2 linked regions of the Jeotgalibacillus aurantiacus genome follow. The protein of the gene in region 1 interacts with the protein of each later gene in a pairwise test. Links are inferred from orthologs where the notes say so. Each region holds a gene or a part of one and is shown on either strand. Other genes may lie near its edges. The genes, in order: pepT and tpiA.

What was found.
Region 2: the proteins of pepT (region 1) and tpiA interact in binary tests that used the Escherichia coli proteins (3 or more experiments, as listed by UniProt). The link is inferred for Jeotgalibacillus aurantiacus from one-to-one orthologs.

The regions. Positions count from the first base shown.
Region 1 is NZ_JACNMS010000001.1:679,293-685,506, forward strand. Bases 1-2,918 are described here. They hold pepT (peptidase T), read left to right. Parts: upstream 1-800; coding sequence 801-2,036; downstream 2,037-2,918. Other genes in these bases: H7968_RS03185 (ECF transporter S component), read left to right, coding at 1-141; H7968_RS03195 (hypothetical protein), read left to right, coding at 2,097-2,297; H7968_RS03200 (hypothetical protein), read right to left, coding at 2,344-2,918. In the rest of the region: more of H7968_RS03200, read right to left, coding at 2,919-2,964; H7968_RS03205 (ParM/StbA family protein), read right to left, coding at 2,975-4,165; H7968_RS03210 (YIP1 family protein), read left to right, coding at 4,509-5,120; iadA (beta-aspartyl-peptidase), read right to left, coding at 5,179-6,214. UniProt on the Escherichia coli protein: Cleaves the N-terminal amino acid of tripeptides.
Region 2 is NZ_JACNMS010000007.1:110,591-116,627, reverse strand. What follows is about bases 1-2,741. They hold tpiA (triose-phosphate isomerase), read left to right. Parts: upstream 1-860; coding sequence 861-1,622; downstream 1,623-2,741. Other genes in these bases: gpmI (2,3-bisphosphoglycerate-independent phosphoglycerate mutase), read left to right, coding at 1,615-2,741; H7968_RS16690 (phosphoglycerate kinase), read left to right, coding at 1-833. In the rest of the region: more of gpmI, read left to right, coding at 2,742-3,147; eno (phosphopyruvate hydratase), read left to right, coding at 3,293-4,585; H7968_RS16670 (DUF1540 domain-containing protein), read left to right, coding at 5,071-5,220; H7968_RS16665 (ABC transporter permease), read right to left, coding at 5,464-6,037. UniProt on the Escherichia coli protein: Involved in the gluconeogenesis. Catalyzes stereospecifically the conversion of dihydroxyacetone phosphate (DHAP) to D-glyceraldehyde-3-phosphate (G3P).

The sequences.
Region 1 (6,214 bases):
GTAAAACTTTCAACAACACTTGGCGCGATTATCCCGTTTAACCTGATTAAAGCAGCATTCGTTTCTGCTTTATTTATACCAATATTCGTCAAATTAAGACCATGGATTAAGCAAAATCAGCTTCATCCTGAAATAACCTAACGTTATCAGATCCGGAACACGCGTTTAACAGGCGTATTCCGGATTTTTTGTTGGGGAGGATGAGCGCGGCGGCGGAATTCGTGAGGTTGTACGGGTAGTTTGTGAGGTTAGCTGTGGGGTTTGTGAGGTTATGAGCCGAGTTCATGAGGTTACATCACACTTTCGTGAGTTCCTGGGGAAATTCGTCAGTTTAGTGTAAATAGACCTATACATTTTTCGCCAACACTAACCGATTTCCCGCACATTCTTGCTCTAATTTAATCAACTATCAACCTGCCATCATATAAAAGCTATTTGTACAGTTTTTGCCTAATAAAGTCGTTATAAGGCTGGGCCGTATCCACAGATTCCAGCGGCAGTGAAGCGACAGCTGTGTGCAGCATAGCTGGCTCACTGCGCGGCCTCGGAAAAGCTGAGGCGACTCGTCCAGCCCCGATCAGCATAAGGCGAAGATGACAAGAGGGCTGACCTTTGCCCTCGTTCAGCTTTGACTTATGACCTCGAGGGGCTAGTCGCCGCAGCTAGACATCAAGAAAAGTTTAGGACGCGTCCCAGCCCGGTTTGTCATTCTTCTCAGTATCCCCATCTTTACTGATCCATCCCCGAAAATGATATACTAAAAATGAAGAACTCAGTACTCACTACAGGAGGAACAAATCATGAAACATGAATTAATGGACCGTTTAATTACATATGCAAAAATCGATACACAATCCAATGCCGCATCTGCCACCACACCATCAACTGAAAAGCAGTGGGATCTGCTGCGCTTACTTGAAAATGAGTTAAAGGATATTGGGATGGAGGAAGTAGAGGTTGATGAAAACGGCTATTTAATGGCAACTCTTCCTTCTAATACGGATGCGGATGTACCAACCATTGGTTTCCTGGCCCACGTGGATACGGCAACCGACTTTACAGGAACAAACGTCAATCCACAGGTCATTGAGACCTATGAAAGCGGCGATATCACGTTAAACGAAGAGCTGAATGTCGTTTTATCACCCCGTGAATTCCCTGAGATCAATAAATATAAGGGACATACCTTGATTACAACAGACGGTACCACTCTTTTAGGTGCTGATAACAAGGCTGGAATTGCTGAAATCATGACGGCCATGAATTATCTGATTCAGCATCCGGAAATTAAGCATGGAAAGATCCGCGTTGCCTTTACACCTGATGAGGAAATCGGTCGTGGTCCCCACAAGTTTGATGTTGAGCGTTTTGGTGCTCAATATGCTTATACAATTGACGGTGGCCCACTTGGAGAATTACAGTACGAGAGTTTTAACGCTGCAGGAGCAAAGGTCGTCATCAAAGGAAACAACGTACACCCGGGGACAGCAAAAAATAAAATGGTGAATTCACTAAAGATCGGAATGGAATTTAACCGTCTTCTTCCATTAGATGAAGCTCCTGAATTCACATCAGGCTATGAAGGATTCTTCCACCTCCTGCACATGTCAGGTGATGTGGAAAAAACGGAAATGGAGTACATTATCCGTGACCATAGCCGCGAGAAATTTGAAGCCCGTAAAAAGCTGCTGCAACGCGCTGCAAATGAAACAAATGCCAAACATGGAGAAGGCACTGTTACGTTACTTGTGGAAGATCAGTATTACAATATGCGTGAAAAAATTGAACCTGTGCGTTTTATTGTGGATATTGCACAGGAAACGATGAATGACCTTGGCATTGATGCCATCATTGAGCCAATTCGCGGCGGCACCGATGGGTCTCAGCTATCCTTTATGGGACTGCCAACACCCAACATCTTTACCGGCGGAGAGAATTTCCACGGTAAATTTGAGTATATCTCTGTGGACAACATGGAAAAAGCAGTTCAAGTCATCGTAGGGATTGCTAAACGTTTTCCACATGTGGATAAATAAAAGCATAACCTGACCTATTCACATGTTTATAAGTGCTGAGCTAAGAAAGCGGGGACTGTTTTGGACTTACGTAAACTAGATTTGTTTTTCAGTATTATTCTTCTGATCAATTCGTTCCGGATTTTTTATCTGATCATTAACGATCCTAACCCGGAACCCTTTAATTATATGATTCTATTTTTCTCCACTGTAGGCGCAGTGATTCTGTTCATGAATAGCCGCAGAATAAAAATGAAGAATAAGGAACAAAATGATATTTAATTAAAACAAAAAGACATCTATTTACAATAGATGTCTTTTTATTCATTTATTTATTCATTTTCTCGAGGAAACTCCCGAGCAAATCATCGAGGGTTTCTTCTTTTTCTTCTTTTTCTTCTTTTTCTTCTTTTTCTTCTTTTTCTTCTTTTTCTGCCGGTTCAGACTCTTCTGTTTTTATATCATCCCAGTTCAGATCCATGAGATCGTCATCTGAAAATGATGGCTTAGAAGGCAGTGTTGCTCTTTCTTCACGTTCATACGAATAATCCACAGCCTGTGGTTTTTCTTCTTCTTGAAGATAAAGAGCGTCATCCACAGATAAAGAGTTGCTGTTCATTGAAGCAAGAATGGCGGTAGCTCTTACCGGGTCATTCAATAGCTGATAAACAATATTTCCAAGTAAGGCTTCTGAATGTGCGTGTCTGAGCCATGAACGCTGCTCTTTGGACAGCTGCTTAGGAAGGGGAACAGTAATCGTTTCTCTTTCCTTTTGAGCGTTGCGACCAAGTCCCTCAAGCGCATACTCAGCAATTTTACTGGAGAAGTTGCGTTTTTCTGTCTCTTTCAAACGCTGCAGTTCCCTTAACAGATGGTCCGGAGTATCAGAGGGGAGGCGAAAGGTGATCGCCTGTCCCCTCTTGATTGAAGTAACGGATCCCCCACTCATCATTTACACCTTATTTAGAGACTGCTTTTGCTTCTTTTTGATCTTTAGCAGCTGCAGCTTCCTTTGCAGATGAATTTTTGCGTACAAAGTCACTGATCAGCTTGTGGTAAGCATTAGCCATCATCCAGATGCTTTCTTTCTCATCCTCAAAGAAGTCGATGTTGTAGCCATCGAGGTTGTTATTCAGCGTCTTCAGATACTCTTTTAACACCATCGCTCCGCCGCCGACAAAGTAGCAGATTTCAGTCTGAGAGTTTTTCTGCCAGACGTTGCGCAGATGACGGTATTCTTTCTTCGCAAGGTCAAGGAGAATACGGTCCGTAATGTCATGGACACTTGTACGGCTTCCCTTAACCATGATGTGATTGCGGTCATTTTTCTTTGTGATAATGTCGACTACATCACGGCGTGAATCGAGCTCAACCCCGTGTCTTGAGCGGATTTCTTCACGAATCTGTTCAAGTGATTCAGATACACCCAGGTTGAAGCCCTGCGCTTTATCGTCATCCACGTTACGGTTACGGATCACGGCGATATCCGTTGAAAGTCCACCGATATCCTGAATCAGAATCTGCTTATCAATGAGGTCGCGGTTAATAATTTTCCCGTCGTTATCCATTACGAGATTAATAAACGCCGCAAATCCTTCCGGATAAACTTTTACTTCCTCAAACTTGATGTTTACTTTTTTACCCTGGTATTTAGGTGTAACGAGGAACTCAACCTGGTGTACTGAGCCCAGTAGCTGAGAACGGAACCCTACGTCCTTACCTTCCTTCACTTCACGTAAAGGCAGGCCTGTTCCTAATGTATAAGTTGCATCAACTACATTATTTTTATCTTTAAATCCTGATTCCTCACGAACGGCATCAAGTGCGATCGTTGCGAATAGCATAACAAGAGACTGATCTTCTTCTGACTTACTACTTCCCGGATCAAGCTCAGTGGCGTTATCACTCTTTGTTGCCAGGTCGCCAACACGGTAAATGACGTTGTTGTCCTGCAGGGCAGGGGAGTGTACACGAATATGAAGGCCATCGAGCGGATCCTTCTGGTGAAGGTCCTCAATCCCGATGACAGGACGGTCTTCGCGATCACGGGCAATTACGTTTGGAATACTTACTTCATAATCTGATTTTCCAAAAAGCGCTTTTATTGAATCGTTACCTACATCAACTGCTGCAATTCTTGCGTTTGTCATTGTTACCTCCTGAATAAACTATGTATTCGAGTCTGTTAACCAAAAACAAACTCATGTTTCCACTTTAATGAAAGCTGAATAGTTCGTCAATCAATCTTAAGTACCGAACAATCTGATTTCATGTGTACAATTCCGTTTACAAGTAAACACATTTGTACACATCCAGTCAAATCAACATGTATACATATTTGTACACATGTTTACTAATTTGTATACTTCATGTTTACATTTTGTTTACATGTTTACAATAACGTACACACTCTTTCCCTCCCCTATTTTCAGGAAAAATATGAAACCTTTTATATAAGTATTACGTACCTTTTAGCAGGAAGGAGCTGGTATAATGAATCCATTTTTATCTGTCTGGTTTAAACCGAAAGCGACAACCAGTTATATGATTGAACAGAATAAGAAGAAATTATCTTTAATTATTTTGATGATTGCAGGCATTGGAGGACTGTTAAATGCGTTGCAGGAGACGGGAATCAATTCTGTTGTATCCCCTGCCCTCATAGCAATTATTGTACTGATTGGTGGTCCGATCATTGGCTTGGGAGGCTATTATATTGGCAGCTGGCTCTACACGGTGGTTGGTGGCTGGTTAGACGGTTCTGGTACTGTGCAGGAGATGAGAAAAACCTTTGGATTAACGGGGGTTACAAATCTCGTCCTAACAGTAGTAGTGGTAATATATGTGATGATCTATGGAGAGCTGTACTTTCAGCGACCGGGGTTTATGGAGATATCTGTTTTACCAGAGGGATCGGCATTACTGTTAGGCGCAATAAGCTTTATCTTAGGAATTTGGAATATGATTATCACTAGCAAAATGACCGGTGTCGTGCATCGCTTCTCAAGCTGGAAGGGGTTTCTCGTTAACATTATCCTGGGGGTAGCGATTGCCCTTATCACCATACCAGTCGTATTTTTCATTACTGCATTTTCAATCTTGTAAAAAAACGCTCCTGCATGTAAATGTAGGAGCGTTTTTATGTAGTTATTTCCATATTTTTTTATTCGAATGTTCCTTTAACAACAGCTTCACCTTTGTGTACCATCAGTTTCCCCAGTGCAAAAACAGAATCAATGCTGTAGTCATCGTGCGATAAGAGCACCACGTCGGCGTCCTTCCCGCTCACTAGCTCCCCTTTTTGAGTAAGCTTTAAGATTTTAGCAGGGTTTTGAGTAACCATACGAATGGCCGTACTTAAAGGCACCTTTTCTTCTAACACAGCATCTCGCACCTCTTTATAAAGAGAAGTCACTTTTCCGATCTGCAGGCCAATGAGTTCTCCATCCTGATCGAAATCAGGAAGGCTTGCCTGACCATCTGACGTAAAAGTAATTTGTGAAGCCTGTACGCCAGCCTCAAGCATTCTTTTTAAGGCGGTTGAGCACTTTACCTCTCCCTCTTCTAAAAACTTTGGAATGGAGCTTGTCGTGAAATCAACATAACCTCCACGCTTTGCATAAGCAATGCCTGCCTCAAATAGATGCGGATTCCGGTTGATGTGTGTTGGATAGAACTGCCTGATTGGAATGTCTGTTGTTTCAACGACCTGCTCAATGATTTTCAGATGATCATAGCTGTCTCCAACATGGACGTTTATGATACCTGCTTTACCCGATAACATGCCACCAATCCTTGCTGCAGAAGCAATCTTCGCCATTTCTTCAACGGTCGGCTGAGAGGAACGGTGATCGGCAATCGCTATCTCTCCCGCTCCAATGACTCGGTCAATCAAAATGAGGTCATCCTCGATTTTACCTGTGAGCGTTTTGACTGGCACCTGATAGGAGCCGGTGTGAACGTAACATGTAATGCCTTCCTCTTCCAGCGCTCTTGCTTTTGCAATCAGTGAAGGCATGGTGCGGGTTGTGCCGTCTGTTCCGATGACACCCACGAGCGTCGTCACACCTCCAAGCGTAGCATCTGTCAGCTGAAGTTCTGGCGTTCGGGTTTTGTAGCTGCCTTCTCCCCCGCCTCCCATGATGTGGACATGTGAATCAATGAAGCCTGGTACGGCTATTTTATGCTCAGCGTCAATG
Region 2 (6,037 bases), on another replicon or contig:
GTTTCTACCCTGGTGAAGAGAAAAACGATGCTGAGCTTTCTAAGGAATTTGCTGCGCTTGCTGATGTATACGTAAACGATGCATTTGGCGCAGCTCACCGTGCACACGCATCAACAGCAGGGATTGCTGAACATCTTCCAGCTGTATCAGGTCTGTTAATGGAAAAAGAGCTTGATGTGTTAGGAAAAGCATTATCAAATCCTGAGCGTCCATTCACAGCCATTATTGGCGGAGCAAAAGTAAAAGATAAGATCGGCGTAATCGATCATCTTTTAGACAAAGTGGATAACCTGATTATCGGTGGCGGACTTGCTTATACATTCGTAAAAGCACAGGGCCACGAAATCGGTAAGTCTCTTTTAGAAGAAGATAAGATCGAGCTTGCGAAAGAATTTATGAAAAAAGCAGAAGACAAAGGCGTTAAGTTCTATATGCCGGTTGATATTGTCGTTGCAGATGATTTTTCAAATGATGCCAACATCAAAGAAGTAGCAGTTGATGAGATCCCGGCGGACTGGGAAGGTCTTGATATCGGACCGAAAACACGTGAGCTATACCGCGACGTGATTCAGCAGTCCAAGCTTGTGATCTGGAATGGACCGATGGGTGTATTCGAGCTTGATTCATTTGCAAACGGAACGAAGGCAGTAGGACAGGCCCTTGCTGATGCACAGAATACATATTCTGTCATCGGTGGAGGAGACTCAGCAGCAGCCGTGGAGAAATTCGGTATGGCTGACAAGATGAGTCACATCTCAACAGGTGGCGGTGCCTCTCTTGAGTTTATGGAAGGTAAAGATCTTCCAGGCGTTGTCGCATTAAACGATAAGTAATAGCCAGACCAGGAAAGGATGAGATCAATGCGTAAACCGATTATTGCAGGAAACTGGAAAATGAATAAAACAGCTGCAGAAGCAAAAGCATTTACAGAAGAAGTAGCAGGTAAAGTACCTTCTGCTGACAAAGTGGATGCTGTGATCTGCTCGCCGGCTCTTTTCCTTGAAAGCCTTGTTGGCTTAACAGGAAATTCAGACGTAGCAGTAGGTGCACAGAACATGCACTTTGAAGACAATGGTGCGTTTACAGGTGAAATCAGCCCTGTCGCACTAAAAGACCTTGGCGTTCAATATGTGATTTTAGGTCACTCTGAGCGTCGTGAACTGTTCAACGAAACAGATGAGGCTGTGAATAAAAAGACTCACGCTGCATTCAACCACGGCCTTACACCAATCGTGTGTGTAGGTGAAACGCTTGAACAGCGCGAAAATAACGAAACAAAAGATTTCGTTGCCGGTCAGGTAAAAGCAGCGCTTGAAGGCTTAAGTGAGGAGCAGGTGAAAAATACTGTGATCGCTTATGAGCCAATCTGGGCCATTGGAACGGGTAAATCGTCTACAGCTGAAGATGCCAATGAAGTATGTGCACACGTACGTGCTGTCGTGGCTGAAGCGGTATCTAAAGACGCAGCAGATGCAGTCCGTATCCAGTACGGCGGCAGTGTAAAACCTGCAAATATTAAAGAATATATGGACCAAAGTGATATTGACGGCGCCCTTGTTGGTGGTGCAAGCTTAGAAGCGGATTCATTCCTTGCACTTCTGGAGGCTGGAGCGAATGCCTAAAGCACCTGTTGCCCTCATTATCCTGGACGGTTTTGCCCTTCGTGATGAAACAAAGGGAAACGCTGTTGCACAGGCAAATAAGCCGAATTTTGACCGTTACTGGGAAACCTATCCTCATAACACGCTGACAGCAAGCGGTGAAGCTGTCGGACTTCCGGGAGGACAAATGGGTAACTCAGAGGTTGGTCATTTAAATATCGGTGCCGGCCGTACGGTTTATCAGAACCTGACGCGCATCAACATCTCCATTCGTGAAAAGGAATTTTTCTCTATCCCGGAATTCCTTCGCGCAGTAGATAATGCCAAGCGTCATAACAAGGCTCTTCACATTATGGGTCTGTTATCTGATGGCGGCGTGCACAGCCATTACAGCCACCTGTTTGCACTGCTTGAGCTTGCAAAACAGGAAGGGCTGACAAATGTTTATGTTCACGGCTTCCTTGACGGCCGCGACGTAGGACCTTCAACAGCGCTTCAGTATATTGCGGATACGGAAGCAAAAATGAAGGAAATCGGCGTCGGCGAATTTGCGTCAATCTCGGGACGCTATTATGCCATGGACCGTGACAATCGCTGGGAACGCGTTGAGAAATCCTACCGTGTGATGGTTGACGGTGTGGGTCCTTCCTACAGTTCTGCTGAAGAAGGTGTTCAGGCTTCCTACGATGAAAAAGTGTATGATGAATTCGTGATTCCATTTGTCATTGAAAAAGATGGAGCGCTTGTTGGGAGAATCGAGGACCAGGATTCTGTTGTCTTCTTCAACTTCCGGCCTGACCGTGCAATCCAGATTTCATCGGCTTTAACGAATCCGGACTTCGAAGGATTTGACCTTGGAGAAAACAAACCTGAAAAGCTGCAGTTCGTATCCTTTACGCACTACAGTGACAAAGTTCAGGCAGATGTTGCCTTCAAGAGTGAAGATTTGAAAAACACAATCGGAGAAGTGCTGTCCTCAAATGGATTAACGCAGCTCCGTATTGCTGAAACAGAAAAGTATCCTCACGTGACGTTCTTTATGAGCGGTGGACGTGAAAAAGTGTTCCCGGGTGAGGAACGTATTCTCATCGATTCGCCAAAGGTGGCAACGTACGATTTACAGCCTGAAATGAGCGCTTACGAAGTGACGGACGCGTTACTTGAAGCAATCAATCAGGACAAATTCGATGCCATCCTTTTAAACTTTGCCAACCCGGATATGGTTGGACACAGTGGTATGCTTGAGCCTACCATCAAAGCGATTGAAGCCGTTGACGAATGTCTTGGCAAAATCGTGGATCTGATCCATGAAAAAGGCGGCCATGCCATTATCACAGCAGATCATGGTAACTCAGACGAAGTCATTACGACAGATGACAAGCCAATGACTGCACACACAACAAACCCTGTCCCTGTGATCGTCACAAAAGAGGGTGTGGAGCTTCGCGACGGAGGAATCCTTGGCGACCTGGCCCCAACGATGCTTGATCTTCTGAAGGTTGAAAAGCCGGAGGAAATGACAGGTGATTCTTTAATTAAAAAGTAAAACAAAACGCGTCCGGCAGTGATTCCGGCCTGCCGAACGAATGGTTGACCCGGCAACATCAGGACGTGAATTTGCGGTGATCGTCCGACTGATTGTAAGTAAGCTGAATGAACAAAAATTATTCAAAACGAGGAGAGATTTAACAATGCCATTTATTGTAGATGTGTATGCACGCGAAGTATTAGACTCACGCGGCAACCCAACAGTAGAAGTGGAAGTTATTACAGAAAGCGGCGCATTTGGCCGTGCATTAGTACCATCTGGTGCATCAACTGGTGAATACGAAGCAGTTGAACTTCGTGACGGCGACAAAGGCCGTTACCTTGGAAAAGGCGTTCTGAAAGCAGTTGAGAACGTAAACAACATCATCGCACCTGAACTGATCGACAGCTACTCAGTACTTGATCAGGTTTCAATCGACAAAGCGATGATCGAGCTTGATGGAACTGAAAACAAGAGCAAGCTTGGCGCTAACGCAATCCTGGGTGTATCTATGGCCGTTGCACACGCTGCAGCTGACTACCTTGATATCCCACTTTATCAGTACCTTGGCGGCGTAAACGCGAAGCAGCTTCCGGTACCAATGATGAACATCGTAAACGGTGGAGAGCACGCTGACAACAACGTGGACATCCAGGAATTCATGGTTATGCCTGTAGGTGCTGAAACATTCCGTGAAGCACTTCGCATGGGCGCAGAAATCTTCCACGCACTTAAAGCAGTACTTCAGGCAAAAGGCTTGAACACAGCTGTAGGTGACGAAGGTGGATTTGCTCCAAACCTAAGCTCTAACGAAGAAGCACTTTCAACAATCATCGAAGCAATCGAAAAAGCTGGCTACAAGCCAGGCGAAGAAGTTGTTCTTGCGATGGACGTAGCAGCTTCTGAAATCTTCAACAAAGAAGACGGCAAATACCACCTGTCAGGCGAAGGCGTTGTGAAAACATCTGCTGAAATGGTTGACTGGTATGCTGAGCTTGCTGACAAGTACCCAATCGTATCAATCGAAGACGGTCTTGACGAAAATGACTGGGATGGCTTCAAGCTTCTAACTGAAAAAATCGGTGACCGCGTACAGCTTGTTGGTGACGATCTATTCGTTACAAACACAACGAAGCTTTCACAGGGAATCGAGCAGGGTATTGGTAACTCTATCCTGATCAAAGTGAACCAGATCGGTACACTGACTGAAACATTTGACGCAATCGAAATGGCAAAGCGCGCTGGTTACACAGCTGTTATCTCTCACCGTTCTGGTGAAACAGAAGATGCAACGATCGCTGACATCGCTGTTGCGACAAACGCTGGTCAAATCAAGACTGGTGCTCCATCACGTACAGACCGCGTTGCGAAGTACAATCAGCTTCTTCGTATCGAAGATCAGCTGGCTGCAACGGCTCAGTACCTTGGTGCAAAAACGTTTTATAACCTTCGCTAATTAGTGAATGGTATATGCAGGACTATCCTTTTGGGTAGTCCTGTTTTTTGTTTTTTAAAACCGGGCCGAGGGGCATCTTGTTTTCTGAACATAAAGAGGTGTAGGATAAGGAAACCGTGCCGGGTAATTCCTTCGCTTTCCACGGCCGCGCGGTGAGCCAGCTAGTGCTACGCACTACGCTGTCTCACCTGTCGCTCCTCTGCCGTAGGAGTCTACGGAATGACCCGGCACTCAGTAATTTTAATTACCAGCTGACTTTGTTGTTTGAAATTATTAGATCCATTAAGTTCTACGGCTCCTAAGACTAAATAACATATTTAAGTCAGGGCTGGAGAATAATAAGTGAGAACTGGCCAGTTCGAATTAATGTCAGAAAATACAGAAAATAATTCACGCTTTGTCTTTCATTGGCTATAATGAAGGTAGCAGAGATTTAATCCAGACGTATTCTGATTCAAAAGATCTTGAAAGAGGAGGCGTTTTTAATGGAGCAAATCATTATGTGCGAAGTGGATAGCTGTAAATTTAACCGGGAAGGCAGCAGGTGTGGGGCGGAAAAGATTTTTGTCGGTGCCCACAAAGGCCATGCCGACTCCAGTGACGAAACGGATTGCAAGACGTTTGAGCATGTATAAGAAAAGGCCGGCTCTTTGAGAGTCGGCCTTTTCATTGACTTTTTTTGAATTTTAACTTTCTTGAACTAAATAATGCTTACATTGATATCACTTAGATTGTATTTAATAAAAGTGCCGGGACATTCCGCAGACTCCTGCGGCAGAGGAGCGACAGGTGAGACAGCGTAATGCGAAGCATTAGCTGGCTCACCGCGCGGCCGCGGAAAGCGGAGGAATGTCCCGGCACGGCTTCAATATTCGATGTCAATCCGTACTAACAGCCTTTTTAGCAGAAACGGCTGAAAACGTAATGGTAATCGCACATAACCCGATGATGACTAAGAACCCAAGCACAATCGGCCATGTATCAGTAAAGCCGTCAATCAAAACAGCACGCATTGCTTCGAACAGATACGTGACAGGGTTAATTGATGCAGCCACCTTCAGCCACGCAGCATCAATCAGCTCATACGGCACAAACGTCGTGCTCAGGAAAATGAGCGGGAAGAAGATAAATGTTCCTGCCTGGGCAGACTGTGCATTTTTAGCGCGCAAGGCGACTCCGACGGAATAACCTGCAAAGGCAAGCCCCCAACCCAACGTGAGCAACAGCACAACGACGACACCTAGGGCGCCTCCAGCCACTTCAAGGCCGAGGAAAAAACCAACGCAGATAATAAGTCCGGCTTGGATCACGAGCTGCAGCATCCCGGCAATAATCGGTCCGAGCACGATCGCAAGTCGTGAGCTTGGTGTCAGCAGAAGCCGCGAGAAAAATCCGTTATCGAGGTCCTTTACAAGCGCCTGTCCCGCTCCACCGGCACCGCCAATCGCAGCA